One region of the Streptosporangium becharense genome, then DNA from elsewhere that is predicted to be linked to it. Evidence: riboswitches for the same ligand, from Rfam matches in the RefSeq annotation. Region 1 holds a riboswitch; each other region holds the start of a gene.
The links. Region 1 has a riboswitch for cyclic di-AMP ahead of F4562_RS07345 (C40 family peptidase). Riboswitches for the same ligand answer to the same signal wherever they lie in the genome.
Positions count from the first base shown of each region.

Region 2: another riboswitch for cyclic di-AMP. It lies ahead of F4562_RS25240 (coiled-coil domain-containing protein); the one in region 1 lies ahead of F4562_RS07345 (C40 family peptidase).
Region 3: another riboswitch for cyclic di-AMP. It lies ahead of F4562_RS18230 (C40 family peptidase); the one in region 1 lies ahead of F4562_RS07345 (C40 family peptidase).
Region 4: another riboswitch for cyclic di-AMP. It lies ahead of F4562_RS35195 (hypothetical protein); the one in region 1 lies ahead of F4562_RS07345 (C40 family peptidase).

Region 1 is NZ_JACHMP010000001.1:1,715,020-1,722,175, reverse strand. It holds gene F4562_RS07360 (NYN domain-containing protein) at 1-4, shown strand, start outside; gene F4562_RS07355 (sensor domain-containing protein) at 97-738, shown strand; gene F4562_RS07350 (C40 family peptidase) at 895-1,818, shown strand; cyclic di-AMP (ydaO/yuaA leader) riboswitch at 2,589-2,748, shown strand; gene F4562_RS07345 (C40 family peptidase) at 2,867-3,448, shown strand; gene F4562_RS07340 (gluzincin family metallopeptidase) at 3,695-4,639, shown strand; gene F4562_RS07335 (M48 family metallopeptidase) at 4,639-5,913, shown strand; gene F4562_RS07330 (glycosyltransferase family 4 protein) at 5,910-7,025, shown strand; gene F4562_RS07325 (AMP-dependent synthetase/ligase) at 7,050-7,156, opposite strand, start outside.
Region 2 is NZ_JACHMP010000001.1:5,736,310-5,743,465, forward strand. It holds gene F4562_RS25220 (response regulator transcription factor) at 1-226, opposite strand, end outside; gene F4562_RS25225 (M50 family metallopeptidase) at 419-1,726, shown strand; gene F4562_RS25230 (MarR family winged helix-turn-helix transcriptional regulator) at 1,737-2,258, shown strand; gene F4562_RS25235 (DinB family protein) at 2,245-2,748, opposite strand; gene F4562_RS25240 (coiled-coil domain-containing protein) at 2,883-3,854, opposite strand; cyclic di-AMP (ydaO/yuaA leader) riboswitch at 3,857-3,993, opposite strand; gene galT (galactose-1-phosphate uridylyltransferase) at 4,066-5,145, opposite strand; gene F4562_RS25250 (DeoR/GlpR family DNA-binding transcription regulator) at 5,142-5,942, opposite strand; gene F4562_RS25255 (HD domain-containing protein) at 6,026-6,622, opposite strand; gene F4562_RS25260 (PepSY domain-containing protein) at 6,688-7,156, shown strand, end outside.
Region 3 is NZ_JACHMP010000001.1:4,134,478-4,141,633, forward strand. It holds gene lysX (bifunctional lysylphosphatidylglycerol synthetase/lysine--tRNA ligase LysX) at 53-1,555, shown strand; gene F4562_RS18225 (helix-turn-helix domain-containing protein) at 2,561-2,794, shown strand; gene F4562_RS18230 (C40 family peptidase) at 3,098-4,147, opposite strand; cyclic di-AMP (ydaO/yuaA leader) riboswitch at 4,156-4,314, opposite strand; gene F4562_RS18235 (amino-acid N-acetyltransferase) at 4,653-5,318, shown strand; gene F4562_RS36395 (RDD family protein) at 5,405-6,589, shown strand.
Region 4 is NZ_JACHMP010000001.1:5,445,012-5,452,167, forward strand. It holds gene F4562_RS23885 (DUF4253 domain-containing protein) at 1-637, shown strand, start outside; cyclic di-AMP (ydaO/yuaA leader) riboswitch at 929-1,078, shown strand; gene F4562_RS35195 (hypothetical protein) at 1,387-2,376, shown strand; gene F4562_RS23895 (hypothetical protein) at 2,626-3,291, opposite strand; gene F4562_RS23900 (alpha/beta fold hydrolase) at 3,487-4,347, shown strand; gene F4562_RS23905 (hypothetical protein) at 4,395-4,766, opposite strand; gene F4562_RS23910 (roadblock/LC7 domain-containing protein) at 4,779-5,207, opposite strand; gene F4562_RS23915 (hypothetical protein) at 5,218-6,546, opposite strand; gene F4562_RS23920 (roadblock/LC7 domain-containing protein) at 6,551-6,931, opposite strand; gene F4562_RS23925 (DUF4032 domain-containing protein) at 7,086-7,156, opposite strand, start outside.

The DNA of each region.
Region 1 (7,156 bases):
CTGACCGGCGGTCAACCACGGCGCTTCCACATTCTCCACAAGATACGTAAACCTTTTGCGGCCGTGGCGCATCGGATCACGCAGGAGGTCGATTCGATGAAGAAGATCATAGCGCTCGCCTGCGTCGCCGTCGCCGTGGCCGTTCCCGCCGCGTCCGCGATCCCCGCGGCCGCCGTCGCGGCGCCCGCCATCCCCAAGGGTTTCCTGCTGTACGAGAAGGACGCCGCCAAGAAGGACGACGACCCCGAGACGAACTGGAAGGTCAGCCACTCGGTCAAGGCCAAGCTCGCCGTCAATCCGTGCGACAGGGGCAGCCTGGCCAGAGTCGGCCGGGTGGCGGCCCGCACGGTGACCTTCACCGGGGTGCCCGACTTCATGAAGGTCGAGCAGGTCGTCCTGTACGCCTCGCCGGCCGACGCCGCCAAGGCCGTCACCCAGGTGCGGTCCGCGCTGGCCGCCTGCGGGACGACGACGAGCGCCGGCTCCACCTACCGGTACGTCCCCACCCCCGTCACCGGTCTCGGCGACGAGGCGCTGAAGGTCTCCGGGCAGGTCTACTACGGCAAGAAGGCCGGGGTGGGCGGTGACCGCAGCGTGCTGGTCAGGAAGGGGAACGCCGTCCTGGTCTACCTCTGGGCGGGGGAGTACAGTGCGCCGGCCAAGGCCGACTGGGCCACCCAGCTCCGCGACGCCAGGAGGATGACGGCCAAGATCTGCGCCATCGCCGCCTGCCGCTGAGGAACGAACTTGGCGAAAAGGTGAGCTGGTCCTTACTTCTTCTGTACTATTTCGCCGCAGTCGATGCGTTCGGGAGGCGTTGTCGTGGCCGTGGCGGGTATGCCGGGTAGGTTGGTTCGGATTCCGGTTGCTGCCGGGCTCGCTTTCGCGCTCGTGATGGCCGTTCCCACCGGCAGTGCCGGTGCCGAGCCGAAGCCGACGCTCGCCCAGGCGAAGAAGAAGCTGGACAAGCTCAACGAGCAGGCTGACCAGGTCGTCGAGAAGTACAACCAGGCCTCCGAGAAGTGGAAGCGGGCCAGGAAGAAGTACCAGACGCTCAACGCCGACCTCACCCGGCAGAGCGAGCGGGTCGCGGGCCTGCGCAAGGAACTCGTCACCATGGCCGTCAGCAGCTACCAGTTCGGAGCGGTCGGCGGACTGGAGAACCTGGTCAGCCAGGCCGACCCCGGCGCTCTGCTGAGCGGGCTGGCCACGGCCGACCAGATGTCCGCCACCCGTGCCCAGTCCCTGAACGCCTTCGACGAGGCCACCAAGGAGCTGCGGGACAGCCGCGACAAGGCCAAGCAGGCGTTGGACGAGGCGGACCAGACGCGTGACGAACTGGCCGGGGAGAAGGCCAAGGCCGAGAAGATGATCAAGGCGCAGAAGAAGCTCCTGCGGGAGCTCGGCGCCTACAACCCCGGCGACCCCAACAGCGCCGGCATCCAGTACAACGGCCCGGCGTCGGGCAACGCCCGTGCCGCCCTGGAGTTCGCCTTCGCCCAGATCGGCAAGCCGTACCAGTACGGCGGCACCGGCCCGGGCGGCTGGGACTGCTCCGGCCTGGTCCAGGCCGCCTGGCGCAGCGGCGGCGTCAGCCTGCCCCGTACGACCTGGGAGCAGTGGAGCTGGGGCGCCGCGCGCAAGGTCTCGCTGAACGAGCTTCAGGCGGGCGACCTGATCTTCAGTGAAGGGCTCGGCCACGTCGGCATGTACACCGGAGACGGGCGGGTCGTGCACGCCCCGCAGACCGGCGACGTCGTCAAGGTCGTCCCCCTGTCCGGTTACGGCCGCCGCCTCGTCGGAGCCGTCCGCCCCTGAGCCGTCCCGGGTTCACCGCTGGACACCGTCCCTCCCTGGGCGGCCTTGGATTCGCCGCTGAGCGCCTTTCGTTCTTTTCGGGCGGCTTGGGACCGATGGTGGGGGACCGCGCTCCATTCCGGGCTGTGGGGCCGGCCGGTGGTGGCGGGGAAGCGCGCTGCGGGCCTCGGTGATCCGCGCCGTGCCTGGCCCGCATCGCCTGCCGGTGCTCTGCTGCTCGTCGGCGGTCTGCGACGCTCGCCGATGGTCTGCGACGGCCGCTCTCGTTCTCCGCTTCTCCGCGCACCTTGCTCCGCGCACCGTGCCCGGTTCCCTCCACCGCCGCTCCCGAACCGATGTGTCCGTGCCCTCGCCGGGTTCGGGAGCGCCGCGCCTGCCGCGGCGCTGGCCCCGGGCGGGTGCCTTGGAGTGCCCTTGGGTGCCTTCAGGGCCGAACTGGGTGTCTCCCGTTCCGGCGGGGAACAAACCAAGATCTACATCACTGTGACGCATGTTACATATGGGGCGATCTCTACGGTGTGGTGCGAGGAATGTGACGAGGATCATATCTCGTTACTATAAATATGCATTAAGCAGGGATAACGGGTAGATCACGAAGCCATTTTCGATCTACACGGTTGGGGAGACCTTTGCCGGATGTTGAGGATCCGGGTACCTTCTGGCCTCGCGGCTGCAAGCCATGCTGCCGCGGTCGAGACCGGCCTCCGGGCCGGTTCCCGCATAGAGAATCCAACCGGCCACCGTTCCCTCTGCCCGGGGGTACGCCCCCACGCGGTGGCCTGCCGAATTCGTGCAGCCAGGAGGCACGAAACCGGGGACCCAAAGGGCCCGCGAAAGCATGGCCAGGGGTGAATCGGCAGTTCCATGCCGTAGGGCATCTTCCAAGCCCGAATCCGTCAGCTAACCCGGTAGGCATCAATGGAAGTCCCAAGGAGAAATCCTGTCTACCACCCTGCACAACCCCCGTCGTTCGCATCTTCTCCGCCTCTCCCTCGGCGGGTTCGCCCTCACTCTGACCGCCTCAGCCGGAGCGGTCACCCTGGGGCCCATGACGACGAATGCGATGGCGGACAGCGCGCCCGCGCTTCAGGTCAACGGCACCGCGAGCGGTTCCGAGCAGGCCGGGAACACCGAGGGCACCGCGAGTGCCGCGAGTGCCGGAAGCGCCGACAGCGAGGGCAAGGCCGAAACCGACGCCAAGGCCGAGAGCAAGGCCAAGAGCGGCGAGAGCAGGGCCAAGGCCAAGCTGAGCAAGGCCGCGCTGCAGAAGATCCGGGCGGGCAAGGCCGTCTCGGTGGCCAAGAAGCAGATCGGCGATCCGTACCGGTGGGGAGCCACCGGCCCCGGCGCGTTCGACTGCTCCGGGCTCGTCAAGTACGCCTGGGGCAAGGCCGGCGTGACCCTGCCCAGGATCACGCACAGCCAGTACCGGGCGATCAGGAAGAAGGTCTCGTGGAGCAATCTGCGCCCCGGTGACCTGCTGTTCTTCAGTGGAAAGGGCCATGTCGGCATGTATGTCGGCAAGGGGCGGATGGTCCACTCGCCGAGCAGCGGCAAGACGGTCCGGATCGTGAAGCTGAAGGGGCACTACCGGTCCTCCTTCGCCGGAGCGGCCCGGCCGGGAGCCTGATCGGCGGATGACGGCCCCGTCCATCCTCCGGGAGGGACGGGGCCGATCCACGTCCGCCGGTCTTCGAGCCGATCCACGTCCGCCGGTCGGTCCGGTCTTCGAGCCGATCCACGTCCGCCGGTCGGCCCCCGTCTCCGGGCAGGCGTCCCCGCGTCGGCCCGACTGCGTTCGCCGCCGTGTCATCACCGTCGGCGTCGCGCGGCGCGTCCCGGCCGGATCCGTGACCGTCAAGTAGTATCGAGCCGTATGTCCACCCCGAAAGGGCGCCGCGCCGTGCTCGCCGGGATGCTGGCGCTGATGAGCGCCGGTTCGCTCTCCGGGGCCGGGCCGCTGCACGGCGGTGCCGGGTGGTCCTCGCGCGAGCCGGACACCGCACCCGATGCCCCGGGAAGCCCCCGGGCCTCCGCGCCGGAGACCCCGCCGGGCGGCCCCCGCGTCCTCCCCGGGTTTCCCCGCGACCTCCGCGACCTGCCGCCCGACCTCCGTGACCTGCCACCGGACGTTCCGGGACTATGGCCCGGTGAGGTCACCGCCGTCCGGGGCGAGCACTCCCTGGTGCTCGGTCACCGGGTCCCGTCCACCGCCCTGCGTGACCTGGCGGTCCGGGCCGACCAGGCCCGCCGCGCGGTCGGGGCCGTCTGGGGGCCGGTGCGGGCCCTGGTCCTGTTCCCCGCCACCGACGCCGAGGCCGCGGCGCTCGCCGGGGCCGGGAGCACCCGGGGACTGGCCGCGATGGCGACGGCCGACCGGGTGATCGTCCTGCCCTCGGGTTACGCGCGGCTCACCCCGACCGGCCGGGACGTGGTCGTCGCCCACGAGCTCACCCACGTGGCCACCGGCGCGACCCGGGGCGGCCGGGTGCCGGTGTGGCTGTCGGAGGGGTTCGCCGACTACGTGGGATACCGCGACGCCCCGATCCCGGTCCGCGAGGCCGCCGCCGAACTCGCCACGGAGGTGCGCGCGGGCACCGTCCCCGTCCGCCTCCCGGTGTCCGCCGACTTCGCCCCCGGCGCCCCCCGCCTCGCCCAGGCGTACGAGGAGGCGTGGCTCGCCTGCCGGTTCATCGCGGAGCGCTTCGGCGAGAGGGCACTGGTGAGGCTCTACGGTAACGATGTCGGGAGCACGCTGGGCCTGCCGGAGGCCGGGCTCACCGAGGCATGGCGCGACTACCTCCGGAGGGAACTCACCTGATGCCGATCACGACGGAGAAGCCCGCGGGCACGCGCGCGGCGGGGTGGGCGCTGGCCGCTCTCGGAGCGGTCACGCTGGCGGTGGTGGCGTTCACCACGCCCTGGCGGACGCTGCCCGGGAACGCGCCGCAGGTCGCTCCGGACCCGGCCCGTGACTTCACCCCCGCCCAGATCGCCCGGTCCGAGACCTTCGACGCGCTGGTCGGCGTCCCCGGCTACCTGTCACTGGGGCTCACCCTGGTCGTCGCCGGGGTGCTGGTGGCCACCCCGCTGGGCGGGCGGCTGGTCGGCCGCCTGCGAGGGCCGTGGTGGTGGCGGGCACTGCTGGGCGTCGTGGCGCTGTCCGCGGCGACCGAGGCGCTGCGCTGGCCGCTGGGCGTGTGGTCGGAGACCTACCTGCGTGACTTCGGGCTGTCCACCCAGACCTGGCTGACCTGGACGGCCGACCGGCTCAAGAACATCGGCGTCAGGACCGCGCTGATCGCGATCATGGTGCTGGCCGTCATCGCGCTGGCGCGGCGTTACCGGAACTGGTGGATCCCCGCGGCGGCCGGTGCGTTCGGGCTGACCCTGCTGGCGTCGTTCGCCTACCCGGTGGTGGTCGAGCCGCTCTTCAACGACTTCCGGCCGATGCCCGCCGGGCAGCTCCGCGACGATCTGCTGGCCATGGCCGCCCGCGACGGCGTGCCGGTCGACGACGTGCTCGTCGCGGACGCCTCCCGCCGGACCACCGCGCTCAACGCCTACGTCTCCGGGTTCGGCGCGACCCGCAGGATCGTCGTCTACGACACCCTGCTTCAGGCCCCCGCCGACGAGGTGGAGCTGGTGGTGGCGCACGAGCTGGGTCACGCCGAGGCGGGTGACGTGCTGGCGGGCACACTCATCGGCGGTCTCGGCTCGGCCTTCGGCGCCTGCCTGCTCTACGCGGTGACCTCGGCGGGGGCGGTACGGCGGCGGACCGGGCTCTCCTCACTCGGCGACCCGCGGGCGGCGGCCCTGCTGACGGGGGCACTGAGCCTGGCCACGGTCCTGTCGGGGCCGGCGACGAACCTGGTCAGCAGGCACATCGAGGCCCGTGCCGACGCCCACGCGCTGGACCTCACCCGGGACCCGGCGACGTTCGTCGCCATGCAGAAACGGCTTTCGGTCACCAACATCTCGGACCTGTCGCCGGACGTCGTCGAGTATGTGCTCTATGTCTCTCATCCTCCGGCGCCGGAGCGCATCGCCATGGCGCGCTCCTGGGCCCTGCTGAACGGGTTGCGGGAGCCGTGAAACGTACGCTCGTCGTCACGAACGACTTCCCGCCCCGGACCGGTGGCATCCAGTCGTTCGTGCACGGCCTCGTCTCCCGGCTGCCGCCGGACAGCGTGGTCGTCTACGCCCCCGACTGGCCCGGATGCGCGGACTTCGACCTGCGCCAGCCGTACCCGGTCGTGCGGCACCCCACCTCGCTGATGCTGCCCACGCCCGCCGTCGCACGCCGGGCCGCCGGCCTGATCGCCGAGTTCGGGTGCGACACCGTGGTCTTCGGGGCGGCGGCCCCGCTCGGGCTGCTCGCACCCCGGGTACGCGCGGCGGGGGCGGACCGGGTCGTCATGGTCACGCACGGCCACGAGGCGGCGTGGGCCGGGTTCCCGGCCGGCCGCCGCCTGCTCGCACGGATCGGCGCGCACGCCGACGTCGTCACCTACTTGGGCGAGTACACCCGCAGGAGGCTGGCCGGGGCGATCCCGGAGGGCAGGCTCGTCCGGCTCGCGCCCGGAGTCGACACCGCGGTCTTCCACCCCGGCGCGGACGGAGCGCGGGTGCGCGCGGTGCTGGGGCTGGGCGAGCGGCCGGTGGTGGTCTGCCTGTCGAGGCTGGTGCCCCGCAAGGGCCAGGACACGCTGCTGCGCGCCTGGCCCGCGGTACTGCGCGACGTGCCCCGGGCCGTGCTCCTGATCGTCGGCGGCGGCCCCTACCGCAGGAAGCTGGAACGGCTGGCCCGGCCGCTGGGCGGGTCGGTCAGGATGACCGGCCCGGTGCCGGAGGCGGAGCTGCCCGGTCACCTCGCCGCCGGAGACGTGTTCGCCATGCCGTGCCGGACCCGCCTGGGCGGCGCCGACGTCGAAGGGCTCGGCATCGTCTACCTGGAGGCGTCCGCCAGCGGGCTGCCCGTGGTGGCCGGCGCGTCCGGCGGGGCCCCCGACGCCGTACGGCACGGGGAGACCGGCCTGGTGGTCGACGGCAGGTCCCCCCGGGAGGTCGCCGCGGCGCTGTCCGGGCTGCTGAGGGACCCGGTGCGGGCACGGGCCATGGGAGAACGCGGCCGGGAGTGGGTCGCGCGCGAGTGGAGCTGGGACCTCGTCGCCTCCCGGTTCGCCGGGCTCCTCGAACCGGCGTAGACCTCCCGGCCGCGGGGGAGCCGGTCAGCCGTAGAGGGAGTCGATCTCCTGGGCGAAGTCGCGCATCACGAGGTCGCGCTTCACCTTCAGCGACGGGGTGATGTGCCCGCTCTCCTCGGTGAGGTCGGTGT
Region 2 (7,156 bases), 4.0 Mb from region 1:
AGCCGGGCACCTCTTCGCGCAGCCGCAGCACCACGGTGAACCCGTCCGTGCCGGGCAGATCCAGGTCGATGACCGCCACCTCCGGTGCGTACCGCAGGGCCGCGGGGACGACGGCCTCACCGTTGGCCACGTCGGCCACGACCTTGAGGCCGGCCTGGCACTCCAGCGACGACACCAGCCCGCGCCGCACCAGGGGCAGATGCTCGGCAACCAGGATTCCTATCAAAACGCTCCTCTCCCGACTTCTTCCCACAAAGAGTGATCGGATGATCGCTCAATGTCAACGAAGTCTCTCCTCTCGGCAAAGGGTGCGCAAGCGGCTTGATCCACCGGTCCGTCCGGCGGCGGCGTGCGATCGTGATATGTGGGCTAATCTCTTATGGGGTGTTGCCGGTGAAACCGACGGGGGTATGAACCTGTGATCTGGCCCTACGTGATCGGAATCGTCATCTTCCTGGTGGGGCTGATGCTGTCGATCGCGCTGCACGAGATCGGCCACCTGGTGCCCGCCAAGCGGTTCGGCGTCAAGGTGACGCAGTACATGGTCGGGTTCGGCCCGACGATGTGGTCGCGGCGCAAGGGCGAGACGGAGTACGGCATCAAGTGGCTGCCGCTCGGCGGCTACATCCGGATGATCGGCATGCTGCCTCCCCGCCCCTCCGACGCCCCCGGCACGCTCCGCTCGGTCTCCACCGGCCCCTGGCAGGGGCTGATCGACAGTGCACGCGAGGTGGCGCTGGAGGAGGTCCGCCCGGGAGACGAAGACCGGGTCTTCTACCGCAAGCCCTGGTGGCAGAAGGTCATCATCATGTCGGGCGGCCCGGCGATGAACTTCCTGCTGGCCTTCATCCTGTTCGGCGTCGTGCTGATGGGCTTCGGCATCCAGGTGCAGAAGAACGAGATCGCCTCCATCCCGCAGTGCGTGAAGACCGCCGCCGACTACGTCAAGAACCCCGAGTGCACCGCGGCCGACCGGCCCAGCCCGGCCAGTGCCGCGGGGCTGCGGCCGGGTGACGTCATCCTTTCGGTCGGCGGCAAGCCCACCGCGACCTGGGAGGCGGCCTCCCGGGCCATCCGGGCCAACGGCGCCGGGCCCGTCGAGATCGGGGTCAGGCGGGCCGGTCAGGACATCACCCTGAACGCCACCCTTATCGCCCAGGACCGCGAGTCCCTCGACGAACCGGGCAAGATCGAAAAGGGGGTCGGCTACCTCGGGGTCAGCCCGACGACCGTCATCGAGCGGCAGAGCTTCGGCGCCGTGGTGGAGCACATGGGAGACCTCACCTCCGCCACCGCCGCCTCGCTCCTCCGCTTCCCCGAGAAGATGGTCGGCGTCTGGAACGCGGCCTTCTCCGGTGACGAACGCGACAAGAACGGCCCGATCGGCGTCATCGGCGTCAGCCGTATCGGCGGTGAGATCGCCGCGTCCGCGGCCCCGCTGGAGAACAAGATCGTCATCTTCATCAACCTGCTGGCGGGCTTCAACCTGGCGATCGGCCTGTTCAACCTGCTCCCGCTGCTCCCGCTGGACGGCGGCCACGTCGCGGGTGGCCTGTGGGAGGGCCTCAAGCGGGGCTTCGCGCGCGTCACCCGCCGCCCCACGCCCGGCCACGTCGACATCGCCAAGGCGCTCCCGTTGACCTACGCGATCGCCTTCGTCATGATCATCATGGCCGGTCTGCTGATGTACGCCGACCTGGTCAACCCCGTCCGCCTCTCCGGCTGACGGTGGCGCCGTGAACGACGGGACGCCCGGAGCGCTGATCGACGTGGCGCTGTTCCGGCTGCGCCGGATATGGGCGCGGCCGCTGCGTCCGCGCAGGGCGGGGGAACCCCAGCGCCCGGTGCAGATGTCGAACGTGATGGTCGTGCACGCCGTGCACAAGCTCAGCCTGGACGTGCCCGAGGTGACCGTGGGCGCGGTCGCCGAACAACTGGACGTCGACCCGTCCACCGCCAGCAGGCTGGTCAACGACGCCGTCGGCGCGGGGTTCGTGGAGCGCGAGGAGTCGGCGGTCGACGCCAGGCGGGCCCGGTTGACACTCAGCGACCGGGGCCGCAGGGTGCTCGACGTCGTCGTCCGTCACCGGCGGACCTACCTGGACGGCCTGATGGCCGACTGGGACGAATCCGACCGGGAGACCTTCGCCCGCCTGCTCGCACGCTTCGCGGAGGCCGCCACGGCCCGCCCGGCGAACCTGGCCAACCTCGACCAGGTGATCGCCGAGGCGCTGGGGGAGTCCGCTACTCGCCGGTGACCCCGTCGATCCGCTGGCGGATGATGTCGGCGTGCCCGTTGTGCCGGGCGTACTCCTCGATCATGTGGACGAGGATCCAGCGCAACGAGACGTCCTGGCCGCGGCGCTGCGCCTTGCCCACCTCGTCCAGCGGCAGCCCGGCCGACAGCTTCCTGGCGTGCGCGATCTCTCCGTGCCACCGTTCGAACACCTGGTCGACCGGGGTCTCCAGAGTGTCGAAGTCGCCGTCGGGATCGTCGTCGGAGTAGTAGATCCCGGTGGTGCCCTCACCGTTGAGCACGTTGCGGAACCAGTTGCGCTCGACGTCGGTCATGTGCTGGACCAGGCCGAGCAGCGACAACGTGGACGGTTCCGCCGAGCGCAGGCGCAACTGCTCCTCCGTCAGCCCCGCGCACTTGACGGCCAGGGTCTCCCGGTGCCAGTCGAGCCAGGCGTGCAGCATCGGGCCTTCGTCGGCGATGAAGGGGGGATCGATCCGGGTGTCGGTCATGGTTCTCCATCCTGTCGGGACGTCCCGCCGTTGTCATACCTTTTTTCGCCGGTCGTCCCCGCCCGGCGGGGCGGCAGGCCGGCCGGGACCGGTGGCGGTGTCGTGGCCGTTCGCGCCACTCCGGGGCCGCATGGTCAGTACATCGAGATGTGCGGGTGGTCGAAGTGGTTGGCGGTGACGCCGCCGCGGTCGGACATGAAGCGCCAGCCGGAGCCGTGGTTGATGCGCTGGCGCCAGATCACATACTTGACGCCCAGTCTGGCCTTGTTCTTGAGGGCCCAGGCGGCGATCTCGTCGCCGAGCTTGAGGTTGGCCGCCGAGGGCATCGCGCCGCCGGTGCTCATCATGAAGTCGCAGGCACGGCCCAGGGGGTGCTCGCCGCCGTCCTGCGTGGACCGGTAGCAGCCGACCGTGTAGGGCAGGTCGAAGCGGCGTATGACGGCGTCGCGCATGATCCGGGTCCGGTCGGTGATGTTGTCGGCGCCGGTGGGCAGCTGGGGGATCCAGGTGCCGTCGGCGCGGCGGCCGGAGCCGACGGGCACGAGCCGGTCGAGCTTGCCCTTGATGTCGTCGATCAGGTCCTCGACCTCGTCGCGCTGGGTCTGGACCTCCTCGGCCTCCTGTCTGATCTCGTCGGTGAGCTGGGCCGCCTCCTCGGCGGCCTCCTCCCTGTCGTCGAGGCGGCCGGCGAACCCCTCCAGGTGGGCGCTCTGCTCGGCGGTGAGCTGCTCCATCATCGCCGCACCGCTCAGGTCGGAGGCGAAGAACATCGCGGGCAGGCTCTCCGCGCTGGTCTGGTAGCGGATCTGGGCGATCGAGCTGATCTGCTTCTTGGCGTCGGTGTAGGCGGTCTCCGCCCGTTGCAGGTTCTTCTTGGCGACCGCTTCGGCCTTCTGCGCCTTCCCGAGCGCCGCGCGCTTGGCGGCGTACACCTCGATCAGCTTGTCGACCTTCTTGCCGAGCTTGGCCAGCTCGGCACGGAGTTCGGCCTCGGTCGGTTTGGGGGCCGCGCCCGCGGTGGGGGCACCGAGGGTGAACGCCGCGGCAGCACCTAGGCAGAGAACCCAGACCGCGTGGCGACGGAACGTGGTGGACGAGGCCGCCACGACTCTCCTCTCCTTCCGCCTACCGGGTTAGCTGACGGGTTCGGGCTGGAGGAAGCCCGTCCATCGATGTGGATTCACCCCAGATGCGGTGGGTCCCCGGCTCCCTGGCGAGGCGCCTGGGATTAGGCATATCAGCAGTTAGTGCTGATGTGGGAAGGATAATAGTGGTATTCCAATACTCCTGCGACCTTAACTTGATGCCTATCGGTGATTAATTCGTGACAACGGAGCGCAAAAGATGTGCTGTCTGTTCCGGCAGCACGTCGTTCACGAACGCCCCCATCGCCGACTCCGATCCGGCGAGATACTTCAGCTTGTTCGCCGCGCGCCGGATGCTGAACAGCTCCATGTGCGCGTACGACAGATCCCGGCCGACGTTCACCGGGGCCTGGTGCCAGGCCGCGATGTAGGGCATCGGCATGTCGAACAACCCGTCGAGGCGACGCAGGACGTCGGTGTAGAGCGGCCCGAACGCGGCCCGCTCGGCGGGCTCCAGACCCCCCAGGTCGGGCACCCGGCGGTGCGGGTAGAGATGCACCTCCACGGGCCAGCGCGCCGCCGCCGGGACGAAGGCCGTCCAGTGCTCGTTCGAGGCGACCACCCGGACTTCCGCCTCCCGCTCTGCGGCGAGCACGTCGGCGAACAGGTTGCCGCCGGTCCGTTCCCGGTGGCGCCGGGCCGCCTCCAGGGTGGTCCTGGTGCGCGGGGTGACGTACGGGTAGGCGTAGATCTGACCGTGCGGGTGGGCCAGCGTGATCCCGATCTCCGCTCCCCGGTTCTCGAAGCAGAACACCTGCTCCACGCCCGGCACCGCGGACAGCTCCGCCGTGCGGTCGATCCACGCCTCCATGACCAGCTCGACCTGCTCGGGGGAGAGCCGGGAGAAGGAGGAGTCGTGGTCGGAGGTGAAGCAGACCACCTCGCAGCGGCCCGCCCCCGCGCGGACCTCGCTCAACCCACCGACCTGCTCGTACGCCCCCGGCTGGGTGGAGAAGGACGGGAAGCGGTTCTCGAAGACCACCACGTCGTAGTCGGGGGACGGGATCTCGGTCAGCCGGCCGGGGCGGGACGGGCACAGCGGGCACTCGCTGGCCGGTGGCAGGAAGGTGCGGCCCTGACGGTGACCGGCGACCGCGATCCACTCCTCGGTGAGCGGGTCGTAACGCAGTTCCGAGGCCGGCGGGCGGGGCGGCAGGTCGCGTTCGTCGATCGCGCCGCGGTCCGCGTCGTCCCGCCGGTCGAAGTAGAACAGCTCGCGGCCGTCGGCCAGGTGGGTGACGGTGCGCTTCATCGGCTCAGGGCCTCGCTCTCCTGCTGCGGTTCGGTGATGATCAGCTCGCCCACCGCGGCGGCGAGTTCCTCGCGGGCCTCGGTGGGCAGGCCGGAGTCGGTGACCAGGACGTGGGCCTCGGACAGTTCGGCGATCGTGCTGATCCCGACCGTGTCCCATTTGGTGTGGTCCGCGAGCACGACCAGCCGGTGCGCGGAGGCGACCAGTGCCCGGTTGGTCTCCGCCTCCAGCAGGTTGGGTGTGGTGAACCCGGCGCGGGTGCTCATCCCGTGCACCCCGAGGAACAGCGTGTCGACGTGGAGCCCCCGGATCGCCGTCACCGCGACCGGGCCGACCAGGGCGTCCGACGGGGTGCGAACCCCGCCGGTCAGCACGACCGTGCGGTCGCCCCCGGGAGAGCGGTGGAAGACGTCGGCGATCCGGATCGAGTTGGTGATCACGGTGAGGTCGGGCACCTCGGTCAGGAAGTGCGCGAGCGTCCAGGTGGTCGTCCCGGCGGACAGGGCGATGGCCGTGCCGGGCTGGACGAGCCGCGCGGCGTGGCGGGCGATCGCCTCCTTCTCCGGCTGCTGACGGGCCGACTTGGCGGCGAACCCCGGTTCCTCGGTCGATCCGGGCCCGGCGGCGGTGGCGCCGCCGTGCACCTTCTTCACCAGGCCGCGTTCGGCCAGGACCTCCAGGTCGCGGCGGATCGTCATGTCGGACACGCCGAGTTCCCGCACCAGGTCGGCGACCCTGACGCCGCCGCTGCCGCGCACCTTCTCCAGGATCGCCTGCTGCCGCTGCTGGGCGAGCATCGACTCACTCCTTAAATCCACCAGACTTCAGCAAATTACCACAGACTGCTTGGGGGATGCTGTTTGGTTACGACGGTAAACCATCACAACCGCTCAAGCTCCGCATGGATGTTGGCCCTCGCGGCGACCTCCAGGTCCGCGATCCGGAAGATCGCGGGTAGCTCCAGCAGTGAGCGCAGCACGGCGGCCCGGCCCTTCCGGAAGGCGTCTTCGGGGACGAACCCGTACTCCTCGCGCACCGCCGCCGCGTAGGCGGCGTAGATCTCCCGCGGCGCGCCCAGGATCGCCAGATCGGCGTCCGACAGCACGGCGCCATCCGCGTCGCCGGGAGCCGGGTCGTGCGTGACGGTGAGCCGGACCAGCCGGGCGACCGTGGCCACGGCCTCCGGCGGCAGCCCCATCTCCGGCAGCGCGCGTTCGGCCAGGCGGGCGCTGCGCTCCTCGTTGTCGCCTCGCTGCGGGTCGTAGACCGCGTCGTGGAACCAGGCCGCCAGCCGGACCAAGTCGGGGTTGTCCGCATGGTGGGCGAGGGCGTCGACGTGGGCCAGCACGGCCTCCAGATGGGCGGTGGTGTGATAGCGGCGGTGCGGCTCGGCGTAACGGTCGATCAACTCCCGGCCCAGGCCCTCCGCGTCGGGACCGGCCAGGGACCGCCACAGGCTCATCAGCTTTGCGCTCATGCGACGGAGCCTAAAACCATGGTCAGAACCGTGTGGACGGCGGCCGGAACGGTGAGTAACCGACCATGCGTCCGACCTGGGTCCTGCTCGTGCTGATCACCGCCGTCACGGCCTGCGGGAACGGTCCTGCGACGCCCTCGCCCTCCCCTCCGGACACGCCCGCTCCCGCACCGTCCGCCCTGACCACCCCGGTGCCGGTGACGTTCGCCGAAGCCGCAGGGATCGCCGAGCGGGCCGCACAGGGCCGGCTCACGGATCTGCAGCTGTACGCCGCCCAGCCCCCCGCCGTCTGGCTCGCGCAGGTCCTCGGCCGCGACGGCAGGACGCTGACCGGCCTGCGGGTGAACGCCGTCACCGGGGCGGTCTCCGGCGAGCAGATGGAGGACCCGGAGGAACTCACCACGGCCACCCGCCGCCTGGCTGCCGACCGGATCGGCGCCATGGGGGCGTGGAAGGCCGCCTCCGGTGCGGTGCCGGGCGCCTGGATCACCGCCGCGGTGCTGGAGGAGACGGGCGGTGTGGTGGTGTGGGAGG
Region 3 (7,156 bases), 2.4 Mb from region 1:
TCGCGGACGCGGCGACCTCGCGGGGTTCGCCACATCGGTACCCTTTGGAACTGTGACCGATGAAGTGACGAACCCCGCCGAGGATCTGCCGGAGCAGATGCGCGTCCGCCGGGACAAGCTCGACCGACTTCGCTCGGAAGGCGTCGACCCCTACCCGGTGAACTTCCCGCGCACCGCGACCAACGCCGAGATCCGCGAGAAATACGCCGATCTCTCCGCTGACACCGCGACCGGCGACAAAGTGGGCGTCACCGGACGCGTGATGCTGTCCAGGACCGGTGGCAAGCTCTGCTTCGCGACCATCCGCGACGGCTCCGCCGACCTCCAGATCATGATCTCCCTGGACAAGGTGGGCGAGGAGTCCCTGGCGGCGTGGAAGCGCGACGTCGACCTCGGCGACCACGTGGGCATCGAGGGCGAGGTCATCACCTCGCGCCGCGGGGAGCTGTCCATCCTCGCCGACCGCTGGGCCATCACCTCCAAGTGCCTGCGTCCCCTGCCGGAGAAGCACGCGGGCCTCACCGACCCCGAGGCACGCGTCCGCCTGCGCTACGTCGACCTCATCGTCAACGAAGAGGCCAGGAAGATGGCCTACACCCGTAGCGCCGTGGTGCGGGCCGTGCGCGACTTCTGGGCGGAGGAGGGCTACCTGGAGGTCGAGACCCCGATGCTCCAGCCCATCCACGGCGGCGCCGCGGCGCGGCCGTTCAAGACCCACATCAACGCCTACGACATGGAGCTCTACCTTCGCATCGCGATCGAGCTCTACCTCAAGCGGCTCGTGGTCGGCGGCATCGAGAAGGTCTTCGAGATCAACCGCAACTTCCGCAACGAGGGTGCGGACGCCACCCACAACCCCGAGTTCACCATGCTCGAGGCGTACGGGGCGTATCTCGACTACAACGACATGGCCGACCTGACCCAGCGGATGATCCAGAAGGCGGTCGTGGCCGCCCTGGGGCACTCGGTGGTCGAGTACGACGGCCGGGAGATCGACCTGGGCCTGGAGAAGTGGCCGCGGATCACCCTGTACGGGTCGGTCTCCGAGGCGCTGGGCGAGGAGATCACGACCGAGACCCCCCTGGAGCAGGTCCGCAAGCTCGCGGACACGCGGGGGGTCCACTGGGAGCCGAAGTGGGGCCAGGGCAAGCTCGTCCAGGAGATCTTCGAGGCTCTCGTCGAGCACACGCTCGTCCAGCCCACGTTCGTCATGGACTACCCGCTGGAGACCTCCCCGCTGACCCGTCAGCACCGTGACAACCCGCTCCTCACCGAGAAGTGGGACCTGATCGGGTTCGGCACCGAGCTCGCGACCGCCTACTCGGAGCTGGTCGACCCGATCGAGCAGCGTCGCCGCCTCACCGAGCAGTCCCTGCTCGCTGCGGGCGGTGACCCGGAGGCCATGCAGCTCGACGAGGACTTCCTCACCGCGCTGGAGTACGGCATGCCGCCCACCGGCGGTATGGGGCTGGGCATCGACCGGCTCGTCATGGCCTTCACCGGTAAGAACATCCGCGAGACCATCCTGTTCCCGCTGGTCAAGCCGGCGGGCTGAGCCGAGCGGACGATCGGGCAGGAGTGCCGGCCCCGGCGGGGTGAGGCCCCCGCGCGGCGGCGCCGCACCTCGCGCACCGGCCGGTGCGCCGCGGTGTGTGAGGCTCCCGTGCGCACGGCGGCGCCGGATCGGTCGACGACCGATCCGGCGCCGCGTCCGGGATGGAAGCGGCGCCGCCCGCGGAGCGCGCGATGGCGGCCCAGTAGTGACTCAGCGGCGCCTCAGTGGCGCCGGCGACGACTCAGCGACCGCGGTGCGCGGAGGCGGCCGGTGGGTCGGTCGGGTATTTCGGTCGTTCGGTGTGCGAGACCGTGCCCGGTGGCCGGCCGTGCTTTCCGGCTGTCCGAAACAGAGCGGATCCCGTCCTCGTGACCTTCGGCGGCGCGCGTACGCCGGGTCGGCGCGGGCCGGGGCAGGCGGGCCGGGTCCCGGTCGGCCCGATGTGTCCGTCGCGGGCGTGGTCGTTCCCCTAATTACCGTCGGGTCGCCGAACGACATGGGAACCATATTCCGCCGGTGCCGCATACCGCGGGGTATCCGGGCGGCGCCAAATGATAATCATCGAATGCCGCAAAGGCAGCGTGCGGTCTTCCCATTGCGGGGCGTTTTCCCGGGGGGCGTCAAGGCCGTGACCGCAGGCCGCGCACTACCGCCGACGGATCGTTTCTTCCGGAAAACGGGACCCGGTCCAGGCCGTGGACCTGCGAGGATCTCCGCGCGTGCGGCATGGCGAAAGATTGTTCTGTGAGGGTCGTTGCTGCCGCGCGCCGACGACGGCCGGGCCTGTGCCTCGGCCTTGTCGGGACTTAGTGCCAAAGGCGGCGACATATCATCAGTACTCCATGTTGTACGTACTATGTCAATAGTGGCCGCGTGTCGTGAAGAGCGGAACTTGACGACCTTTGAACATGGCGTTTACCGTTCCTGACGGGCGGTATTGATTCCCGGCGTCTTCACGTCCGGATTCCTGAGCGGGGGGAGTGACTCCAGATGGCATATCCGGAAGTGGATTCGCGCCATGGCGACAGCCCCGTGGGCCCGGGCGACATCGATCTCAGTGATGACGATCTCGTGCTTCTGGCGGAGCTCGCCAAGGGTGTCACCGTCGACAGGGTGGGCCGCCGCCTCGACATCAGCGGCCGGACCGTCAGGCGCAGGCTCAGGGGCATCTGCGACCGCATCGGCGTCGCCACGGCCATCGAGGCCGTGGCCTGGGCGGCCCGCCGCCGTCTCATCTAGGGCCCTCACCCTTTTCCTCCGGGCATCGCGCCCGTGGTCGTACGCGCCACCACAGGGCCGTACAGGGGGGGTCGGGGCGTCCCCGGGCCCGACCCGACCGGCGTTCCCCGCCGCGCCGCGGCGCCGTCCGCACCCACGGCGTCGGAGGTCTCCTGCCGCAGCGGCGGCGGCGGTCGGCCGCGCCCGGTCATGCCGCTTTCCCGGGAACTCGCCCCCGGCCGCGGCCCGGTCCCGGCCCGGGACCCGGGCGCCGGAAGGCACACCCCGCCGGCGGATGGCCTGCCCGCTGGCGGGCAGGCCGGATCAGTCGGCGATGCGGACGCCGCCGGCGAAGGGCCGGTTCTCGATGCTGGCGATGTGGATGACGTCCCCGGTGCGCGGCGCGTGGACCATCAGGCCGCCGCCGAGGTAGATCCCCACGTGGTGCAGGTCGCTGTAGAAGAACACCAGGTCACCCGGACGCAGCTGGTCCTTGGAGATGTGGGTGCCGGCGGCCCACTGGTCGCCGGTGTAGTGCGGCAGGCTGATGCCGACCTTCTGGTAGGCCCACATGACCAGCCCGGAGCAGTCGAAGCCGTTGGGCCCCTCCGCACCCCAGATGTACGGCTTGAGCTGCTGGGTGAGTGCCCAGCGGGCGGCCTCGGCGGCCTTGCCGCTTCCGGGGATGGGCACCTCGACCTTCACCCGGGCTCCCCGGTTGCTGGCGGCCCGGGTGCGCACCTCGCTGAACAGGTCGCTCTCGACCCGCGCGACCAGCCGCTCGATCTTGCTGCGCTTCTTCCCGATGTCGGACAGGAGCTCCTGGACCTCCTCGGTCCTGGCCTTGGCGGTGGCCTGCGCCTGCCTGGCGTCCTCGATCGCCCGGCTCAGCTGGGCGACCTCCTCGCTCTGCTGCTGCTGGAGGGCGTAGGCGGTGGTGGCCTGGTCGAGGAAGGAGTCGGGATCGGCGGACTGGCTGAAGGCGAGCCCGGAGGTCAGCTCGCCCGCCATGTAGCTGCTCTGCGCCAGGAGCGCGGCCTTGTCGCGCTTGATCTTCAGCTCCGACTCGCTGGTGGCGAGGGTCTTCTTGGCGCTTTCGGCGGCGCGCTGCGCCTGCTTGAGCTTGACCCGCCCCCCGTTGTACTGCTCGGTGAGCGTGCCGATCTCGTCGTGGAGTTTCTCGGCCTGGTCGGCCAGCTCCTGGAGGCTGGGCCGGGGGTCGGCGGTGGCCGCGATGAACGGGGTACCGAGGGTCAGGAGCGCGAAGGCCGTCCCGATGATCGCGATACGGCGGCGGAGCCTGCGCGATGTGCGTTCTCGACCGCGGGCATCGCTGCCCGCGTGCTCTCGTCCGCGGTCGCGCGTGCGCTTCACCAGAAGGCTCCTCTTCTCCTCGGCCGCCTACCGGGTTAGCTGACGGGTTCGGGCCGGAGGCAGCCCTACCGGGTGCGCCGGTGGCACTCGGATTCACCCCGGGGACTTCATGGAGAAGTGTGGGTCCCCGGCTCCCCCGGGGGTGGGGGATTCGGCGGGTCAGGCTTTCACGTCTCTGACATCGAGCACGGACATTAGTGCAACGGAGGTTCCTGCTCAACCAGAACTGTGAACTTCGTAGAGCTTGCGCAACTGAAATGTCACGGGAGCATCACATCGCTTCAAGATCCACATGCCCATTACGCTGCCTTTATCGTTCCCGTGACGCCTGTGGCCCCCGGTCTCCCCAGGTCCGCGGGCGTACCGAAGATGAGATCGGCCACATTGCGTGGTCTCGCCGGAGGCGGCGCGGCAATTCGCCGGTCGGCGGCCATCTCGGAGCCGGAGCGGGAGTGTTATGGATGAGCCGTAATTAGGGTCCGCCGAGGACGTACGCTGATCAGTCATGGACCAGGTTGCGGAGCATTCCCCCGTCACGGCCCCGGGCGCCGTCGCCGGGGGACGGCCCTCCCGATCGGGGGGCGAGAAGACGGAGCGGGACCCGGCCGGCCCCGGTGCCACCGAGGTCGTCGTCCGCCGTGCCCGCACCCCCGACGTCCGCGCCATCCGCAGGCTCGTCGACACCTACGGCGGGGCCGGGCCGCGGCTGCTGGAGAAGGCCACCGTCACCCTCTACGAGGACATCCAGGAGTTCTGGGTGGCCACCGACGGGGCGGGCCGGGTCGTCGGCTGCGGAGCGCTCCACGTGCTCTGGGAGGACCTCGCCGAAATCCGCACCGTCGCGGTCGACCCCGACTGCCGGGGGATGGGGATCGGCCACCGGATCGTCTCGGCGCTCATCCGCACCGCCGTGGAACTCGGCCTGCGCCGGGTCTTCTGCCTGACCTTCGAGGTCGATTTCTTCGCCCGCCACGGGTTCCGGGAGATCCAGGGCACGCCCGTCTCCCCGGAGGTGTACGCCGAGCTCCTCGCCTCGTACGACGAAGGCGTCGCCGAGTTCCTCGACCTGGAGCACGTCAAGCCGAATACCTTGGGCAACACCCGCATGCTGCTTCATCTGACACGCGAGCCGGACTTTCATGACGGCGGGGCTGACTCAGTGGAAAGGTGACTGTTGATACCTATATCGATACCTTGTGCAGCAGCAAGCATGTGAGTCTACATACGCCGCATGCGCAGTCTAAGTGAGGTGACGCGGTGAGCACCGGACAGCCGCCGTATCCACAGGATGATCCCGAGCGTGATCGCAACCCCTCGGGACAGCCGGATTACGGGCAGCACAATGTGGGCCGAGCCCCCGGCGGGCACGACCCCGATGTGACAGTTGTGGGATACCGGTCGGAGGGCGCGCAGCCGAACACCGGTCCAGGACAGACCCAGCCCGGCTACGGCCAGCAGCCCGGGTACGGGCAACAGGGTTACGGTCAGCAGGCCCAACCCTCCTACGGTCAGCAGGCTCAGCCTGGTTACGGCCAGCAGCCCGGCTATGGTCAGCAGGCCCAGCCTGGTTACGGCCAGCAGCAGGGTTACGGTCAGCAGTCTGACTACGGTCAGCAGGCCCAACCCTCCTACGGTCAGCAGGCTCAGCCTGGTTACGGTCAGCAGCCCGGCTATGGTCAGCAGGCCCAGCCCTCCTACGGCCAGCAGCCCGGCTACGGCCAACAGGCTCAGCCCGGTTACGGCCAGCAGCCCTCTTACGGTCAGCAGGCTCAGCCTGGTTACGGTCAGCAGTCTGACTACGGTCAGCAGGCCCAGCCCTCCTACGGCCAGCAGCCCGGCTACGGCCAACAGGCTCAACCCGGGTACGGCCAGCAGCCCTCCTACGCCCAGACGCCCTCTTACGGCCAGCAGGCCTACAGCGGTCCCCCCGGAGCCCCCGCCCCCCTCGCGGAGTGGTGGCAGCGTCTGGTGGCGCGGTTCATCGACGGCATCATCCTTGCGATCCCGGCGGTGGTCGTCACCATCGTCATAGGCCTGATCCTCGTCACGGCGCCCAGCTACAACTACAAGACCGGCGACTCCGTCGAGGCGAGCGGGGCGTTCGCCGCCAGTCTCGTCAGCACACTGATCATCGCGGCCATCTTCTTCGCCTACGAGTTCTTCATGCTCTCCCGGGGCGGCCAGACGGTCGGCAAGATGGTCATGGGGATCAAGGTCGTGCCCGTCGGCGGTGTCCTGCCGCCGGGCGGTCTGTCCTCCGACGTCGCGCTGAAGCGCGCCGGCGTGCTCTGGGGCCCGCAGGCCGTGAACTGGGTGCCGTTCCTGGGCTGGGCCGCCAGCATCTTCATGTTGGTCAACATTCTGTGGCTGCTGTGGGACAAGCCCCTGCAGCAGGCGTTGCACGACAAGGTGGCCGAGACGGTGGTCGTCAAGGTCAAGTAGTCCCGCGAATAACGGGGCCGGCGGTGCGACCGCCGGCCCCGTTTTCGTGCGTCGGGGGGAATTGGGTGCCCGCAGGCGGCCGGGTAACGGCGCCGGTCCCGTGCCCCGGGACGGGTGCAAACCCATTCCCGGCCCGCCGGAAGGCCGCGGGGCTCCGGCCGAGAATCATCGCCGGTCTCACACGCGGCGGACCCGCGCTATGAGATGTCAATGCCGGATCGGCCACCGCCGGGACTTCAAGGGCCGGCCGTCGAATGGGCTCGCCACCGGCCGGCCGCATCGTCCGCGGCGTCATCTTCGCGCCTCTCCCGGAGGATTCTTCTAAGCCTTCCCCGGCTTCTCCGGCTCCTTCCGGACGGGTGGTGAAGTTCTTCTTAGCGATCCGGTGCGAGGGCCGTGGTGTTGCCGAGGTTGTCCGGAAGTGCTCATCGCCTTTGGTGGTTATAAGGGCTACGACTATGTACTCGACGCCGGAGAGGGTCGTACTCTTGGCGAGAAAGCGTTGAAGATCCGTCTTGTTCCACGGACCCGCCCCATCGCGTCTGTCGGCGCGATGAAGCGGGCCGG
Region 4 (7,156 bases), 3.7 Mb from region 1:
CTGGGCCCTGCTGCGTGCCCAGCACGAGCACTCCGGCCTCTGGCCGGTGCTGCTGGAAGACTCCGTCCAGCCCTGGGCGGCCGGGCAGATCGCTCCGGACGCCCCTACCGAGATCGACAACTACCACGCCGCCGCGTTCATGACCGAGGTCTGGTCCGACTGGGTGGCGAAGGCCCACGCCGACCAGATCGACCTGCTCGACCCCTTCGGCCCGCAATGCCCCGGGCCCGCGCCGCCGGGGAGGCTGGTCGCCGACCCGGGTGTGGTCGCCGACTGGTACGCCGGCCTGGTGGCCGAGCGCAGGACCCCGCTCGGTCTGGTCGCGGTCGAACGGGGCGCCGACGCGCTCGCCGTCATGGGCTGGCAGGGTGCGCTGAACCACAACGAGTGGATGGTCCCGCTGGCCGCCGTGGTGCGCAGCTGGGAGGACAGGTTCGGGGCGAGGGTGGTCGGCATGGGGTTCAACACCCTCGACCTGAGCGTCGCCGCGCCGCCGACGACCTCGGAACACGCCCTGCACGTCGCGGCCGAGCACTGGACGTTCTGCCCCGACAGCATCATCCAGGGTGCCGGAACCCTCATCGACTACGCCGAGCAGATCAAGGGCAGGAACGCCTGGTCGTTCTGGTGGGACTGACGGCGGGACGGGCTCGGGAACAGGTTCGGGACGGGACGTCGGGACGGGCTCGGGACGGGCTCGGGACGGGACGCCGGGACGGGCTCGGGAACAGGTTCGGGACGGGACGCCGGGACGGCCGTGTGACAGCCGTTCCGGCCTCCCGGGGAGCGTCCCGGGGTAAGGGTTTCTTGAAGGTAGTAGGTAGATCTTCTGGGCTTTTCGTGGGGTTTGCTTTGCTTTGTCCGATTGCACTGGGTAGTGTCCTGGTTGTTATCGGTCGGTGACCTGCCCTTCGGCAGAAGAAGGAGCGGCCGGCCGACGTCGAGTCCCGAGGGCCGCCAGGCCCCGGGAGCCGGGGACCCACCTTCCCGGGGTGAATCCGCCGCGACCCCGCGGCGGTAGGGCAACTCCACCGCCCGAACCCGTCAGCTAACCCGGTAGACGAGATGGAGAGGAGATCCCCATGGATCACCGCGTCACCGTGTCGGCGCGTTCCGTGGCCGTACCGGTCCCGTAGACCCGCGCGTTCCGTCCCGGACCCCGCACGTCCCGCCCCCGTGGCCCTTCGCGTGCCGGTTCCCCGGGCCGCCGTCGTCAGCTCACCAGACCTCTTTCACCGCGTCCGATCGCGGTGTGCTCCCACCCGCGCTCCGCGTAGCTCCCGGTAGATCCCGCTACGCCTTTCTCGTCGAGCGCGTACTCGCCCGTGCCTCCGCCGTGTGCCGCACGAGGCCGCCCTGTTCCCTCGCGAAAGAGCCCCTTCTCCCATGCGTTTCTCCTTCGGCCCGTACCGCAACCGCCTCGCGGCGGCAGTCCTCGTCGGTGCGAGCGCGCTGACGGCCGCCGGTGTCACCTCCGTGCTCCCCGCCTCCGCCGCCACCCCGGTCCTCGCCCCCGCCGTCCCGGCCGTGCACACCGCCCCGGTGGCCGACACGCCCGAGGCCGCCGGTGAGAGGGTCATGCTCCAGGGATCGACCACGGCCTCCTACTTCTGGGACGACTCCTCCGGCCGCGCCGGCGACACCGGTCTGCCCGCCAGTGGCAAGCCGATGCAGAAGGGCATGGCCGCGAGCCCGAGCTGGCCCCTGTTCACCGAGGGCTACGTCATCTACAAGGGCAAGAAGGCCAAGTTCTTCGTCGGCGACCGCGGTCCGGGCGAGCCCTCCAACCGGGGCATCATGCTCGACCTCGACGCCAAGACCTTCGCCGACCTGACCGGCGGCACGTTCAACTCCCGCACGCTCATGGTCAACGGCAACGGCGGCATGGGCCACATCAAGGTCCAGTACGTCATCACCAAGTGGGGCGACGGCGTGGGCAGGAAGAACCACCCGGTGGCCTTCTCCACCGGTGCCTGGGGCCGCAAGGACCGTAACCCGGCCACCCCGCCGAAGCCGCTCGTCGCCAAGCCCGCCCCCAAGAAGGCGCAGGAGCCCAAGGTGGTCGCGGAGCCGAAGCAGGCCGTCAGGCCCGAGGCCGAGACCGAGTCCGCCGCGAAGCCCGCCGCGAAGTCCTCCACCGAGCCCGTCGCCGCGCCGGAGGCCGGCGCGTCCGCGAACGTCGTGCCCGCCACCGGTGCCGAGGCGGCCGAGAAGGACGCCCGGAACCTGGCCGGCACCGCCAACGCCGCCGCCACCTCCCCCTCCGACTCGACCGGTGCCGTAGCGGTGGTCCTGGCCGGCCTGGCCGTCGTGGGCGGTGGCGCCTACCTGGTCACCGGCCGCCTGCGCCGCTCCACCGGCCGCCGGGGTATCTGACACGTTCCACGGTCCGGCGCCGCACCTCCGTCACGCCGCGCGCCGGCCGCGCTGCACCACGCCGCACCTGCGCCACGCCGCGCGCTGGCCGCGCTGCACCACGCCGCGCCACCCCGAGCGTCGTACTGTGCCGCTGCCGCTGCCGCTGCCGCTGCCGCTACGCCGCGCGTCGTACGGTGTCGCCACGTGTCGTACGGTGTCGCCCCGTGCCACCCCGCGCTGCCACGTCGCGCCGAACGCCGACCGCCCTCACGGTCGGCGTTCGACGGCGGCGCGGAAGCCGGGGAGCAGCTTCGTCAGCTCGGCGGCGGTGAAGATGGCGCCGAGCACCACCCCCACGGTGCCGTCGTCCGCCCAGACGCACATCCCGGTCTCGCTGAGGGAGATCTCCTCCCCCACGCAGCGGGCGTGACCGCCGAACGAGCCGGTGGGGACGGTGAACTCCCGGTCGGGTTCGCCCTCGACGAAGTCGTCGAGGATGCGGTCGACGACCGGCGCCTGCTGGTCGGCGCGGATGGTCACGTCGTAGCCGGTGAAGATGAGGTTCCGGGTCCAGTCTTGGCCCTTGGCCTTCTTGATCTCCTCGTACCGTATCTGGACCGCGTTCTGCACGGCGAGGTCGGGGACGTGGGGGCGTCGCTCCATCAGTTCCTCGCGGGTGAGGAAGGGCCACATGCCGTCGAGGCGCACGCTTCCCGCCTTCTGCGCCGGGGGGATCGTCAGGCGGTGGACGTTCCCGGCGGGAGCCGTGTCCGGGGCGCCGCCCGCGCCGGGTGTGTCAGGTGTGCCGGACGTGCACGCCGGCACCGTACCCAGGACGAGCGCGGCCACCGCCGCGGCGGCTCGGCGCCTCCGGGAGGCGGCGCGCGGACGTGGTGACCGGTGGGACGGGCGAGGGGCGGGGAACGCGAACACGGGACCTTCCTTCGTACCTTCATGCCCGGACACGTGCCGAGGCGACGAGGGCGTGCCGCAAGGTTAGGCCGTCCCTCCGCGGATGCCGTCCCCCGCCCGGCTGACCGGTTCCCCCTCGGCCGGATGACCTCCGAGCTTGCCCCCCTCTCTACAGAATGAGATTCTGTTCTGCGAGATCCGCACAGTGGGAGGGACATGACTCTGCGAGCCTCGGCGAACGGCATCGAGATCGCCTACGACACCTTCGGCTCCCCCGGGGGACGCCCGCTTCTGCTGGTCATGGGGCTGGGCTCCCAGATGATCCACTGGGATGAGGAGTTCTGCGGCCTCCTCGCCGGCCGCGGGCACCACGTGGTGCGTTTCGACAACCGCGACATCGGCGAGAGCACCCACCTGCACGAGGCCGGGGCCCCCGTCCTGGGCGGCGGCGGCCGGGTGCCGTACCTGCTGGACGACATGGCCGACGACACCGCCGGGCTGCTCGACGTGCTGGGCTGGGACGCGGCCCACGTGGTCGGCGTCTCGATGGGCGGCATGATCGCCCAGTCGCTGGCGATCCGCCACCCGCACCGCGTGCGCAGCCTCACCTCGATCATGTCCACGCCGAGTCCGCAGGCCGCCCCGCCGACCGACGCGGCGATGGCGGCCCTGATGTCGCCGCCGTCGCCCGACCGGGAGACCGCGATCCGGCGGGCCCTGGAGACCTGGAAGGTCATCGGCTCACCCGGCTACCCGTTCGACCACGAGCGGATCGAGCGGGTGGCCGGGCTGAGCTACGACCGCTCCTACGACCCGGCGGGTACCTCCCGGCAGCTGGCCGCCATCCTCGCCTCCGCCGACCGCGCTCCGGGGCTCAAGGAGCTCAGGATCCCCGCGCTCGTGTTGCACGGCGAGGACGACCAGCTCGTCCCGCTCTCCGGGGGGATCGCCACCGCCGATGCGATTCCCGGCGCCAGGCTGGTCACCTTCCCCGGTATGGGACACGACCTTCCCCGTGCCCTCTGGCCGAGGTTCGTCGAGGAGATCGACGCGCTCACCGCCGCCGCCGAGCGGTGAGCTCCGGTACGGCCCGCGCCTCCCGGGGTGCGGGCCGTACCGGAGGATCAGATTTCGAGCCGCTCCTCGATGGCGCGCAGGGTGTGGCGTGCCAGTGCGAGGTTGGCCCGGTTCCGGTCGAGCGCGAGGTAGAGGAAGAGCCCCTTGCCGCCGCGGCCGCTGATGGGACGGATGATGTGGTACTGGGTGCCGAGCGTGATGAGGATGTCCTCGATGCCGTCCTTGAGGCCGAGTGACTCCATGGTCCGCATCTTGGCCTTGACGACCTCGGTGTTGCCGGCGGCGGCCACCTGAAGGTCGAGATCCTTGGAGCCGCCGAGCGCACCCAGCGCCATCCCGCTGTTGTAGTCGACGACGACCGCCCCGATGGAGCCGTCGATCGCCAACATCTCCTTGAGAGAGATGTCCATGTTGCCCATTGGTGTCTCCGATCAGTGCGTCAGCGATATACGGGATGCGACGGCGGCCAGCCGCGCCGCCGTCTTACGGCCCTCCAGCCGGAGCAGGCCCAGGTTCGTCCCGGGGCGTGCGAGGACTGTGAGGACGATCTTGGGGCCGGCGGCGTAGCAGGCCGCGTAACCGTTGGTTCCGGAGATCAGCGTCTCCTCGAAGGCGCCCTTGCCGGCCATGTCCGTCATCCGGCGGCTGAGGGCCAGCAGCGCGGAGGAGAGGGCGCCGGTCTGCTCGCTGTCACCTTCCAGGTCGCTGGCTATCGTCAGGCCGTCGACGCTGCACGCGATGCTCCCGTTCACGTCGGGCATGCGCTCCCGCAGCAGCGCCATCTCGCGGAGCACCTCCTCGCGCAACTCCACCGGCGTCCTCCTTCCGATCAGCTTCAGCGTCCGCAGCCTTATCGGCATCGGACCAGGGTCACGTCAGTGCCTCCAATGCGTTCCTGAGCCGGATGAGCAGGCTCACGTCGGTCGGGTCCCCGGTCGCCCGGGGAAGCCGGTCCGTCGCCCGTACCGGAGAGCCCGTCCCGGCTGCCGGGATCTCCGTGGCCCCCCTCGCCCGTCTGGGCAGCGGATCCGCCACGGCAGGTGCGGCGGGCTCCATGGAGGACACTGCGGCGGACCCACCGGCGGACCCGCTGAGTGCCGCGGTGCTCGCCACGGGGGGTGCCGCGGTCATGACGAGCGCGGCGAGAACGGTGGGCATGGTGGGCACGGTGGGCATGGTGGGCACGGCAGAGGAGGCGGTCACCGAAGGGGGCACCGAGGGGGGCACCGAGGGGGGCACCGAGGGGGGCACCGTCTTTTCTGCACGCGGCTCGGGTGGGTCCTGCGACGCGGGGGCGCCTGCGGCGCGCGGGCCCTCGGAGGGCGGGGCACCTGCGTCGCGCGGGGTGAGAGCGCCTCCGGGTGCGGGGTGGCCTCCGCCCAGGGGGGCTGGGTCCGGGGTGCGGAGCAGGCCGGACGACGCGAGGCGGCGTACGGCGAGCAGCACCGAATACGCGGGGCGGCCCAGCTTCCGGGCCAGGTCGAGAGGGGTGGCCGAGGAGTCGGCGCCGATCAGCACCTCCCACTGGAGCGAGGTCAGCACCACCCGCTGGGCGGTGACGCGCCGTACCGGGACGACGGGGGAGGTGTCCAGGTCCGTGTGCGGCCAGGCCTGTTCCAGCTGGGTTCTCCTGCGTGCGCACTCCCGGAACAACCCGGTCACCTCGACGTACCGCTGCGCTCCGAGCCAGTGCCGCTCTCCCGGCCGGAACCGGGGCCGGCGCCCGCTCAAGCCGGTTCCGGAACCGGGCCTCAGGTCGGCCCCCGATCCGGAACCCGGAGCCATCCCGGAGCCGGTTCCCGGACCAGACCCCGTCCCGGTTCCCGGACCAGACCCCGTCCCGGTTCTCGGCCCCGTTCCGGTTCCCGGACCCGGCCCGGGGCCGAGTAGGAAGAACGCGGCGTCGAGCACCGCGGTCAGCGCGCAGAGCTCCAGTTCGCCCCTGGTGAGCGCACCCCGGCGGACCAGCAGCTCGCCGCCGCACGCCTCCGCGGTGGACTCCTGCCTGGCCCGGTGCACCGTCGGGGCGGGGAGCCCGAGGCCGGTGACCAGCAGGTCCTCCACCCGGGGGGCGACCGCGCTCTCGGCGTGGGTCACGCGGCCGTCGACGAGGTAGAAGGTCCCGGCCTCGCCGAGACGCAGTGACCCGGTGGCGTGGCCGCCGGCGAGTTCGTTGAGGATGGCCTCGACGCTCGACATGGGCTCACGTCGTCATCGGATCGCCGGAGAGTGCCTGCAGGCGGTGCCGGGCCAGCGCCAGGTTCGAGCGTTCGAGGTCGAGCCGGACATAAATCACCAGCGGGCCGTTGAAAACGGTCTCCAGCGGTTTCAGTAAATGGTAGCCGCCGTCCGTTGTGATGATCATGTCGTTGAGGCGGACCGTTCCTCCGGGGGAGGCGACGGCGATTGCGTCCAGGGTGGCGCGGAGGGTCTCGCTCAGGCCGGCGGCCGACTTCTCCGCATCCGGCCGGCGGCTTCCGCCACCGGTCGCCACGGCCGTCCCGCTGGTCTGATCGATGAGGATCGCGTCCAGCGCGCCGGGGATGGCCATCACCGCAGTGAGGCAGTCTTCGATTCCGAGCACGGGCTCTCCCTCGCCGCCGACTTCCAACGCGTCGCTGGGCAAGCGTAGGGAAAACCCTCAGAAATCCATTGTCTTCACCATGCTTCCGGTGAAAACCGGAAGAGGTTTCATCTACCGGGTAGAAGAATGTGCACCCCAGGTGGAGAGATTTCTATTATTCCTCGGCTATAAGCGCCTTTTCATCCGGCTTAAAAACAAGGACATTCTTCACATACGATTCCACTG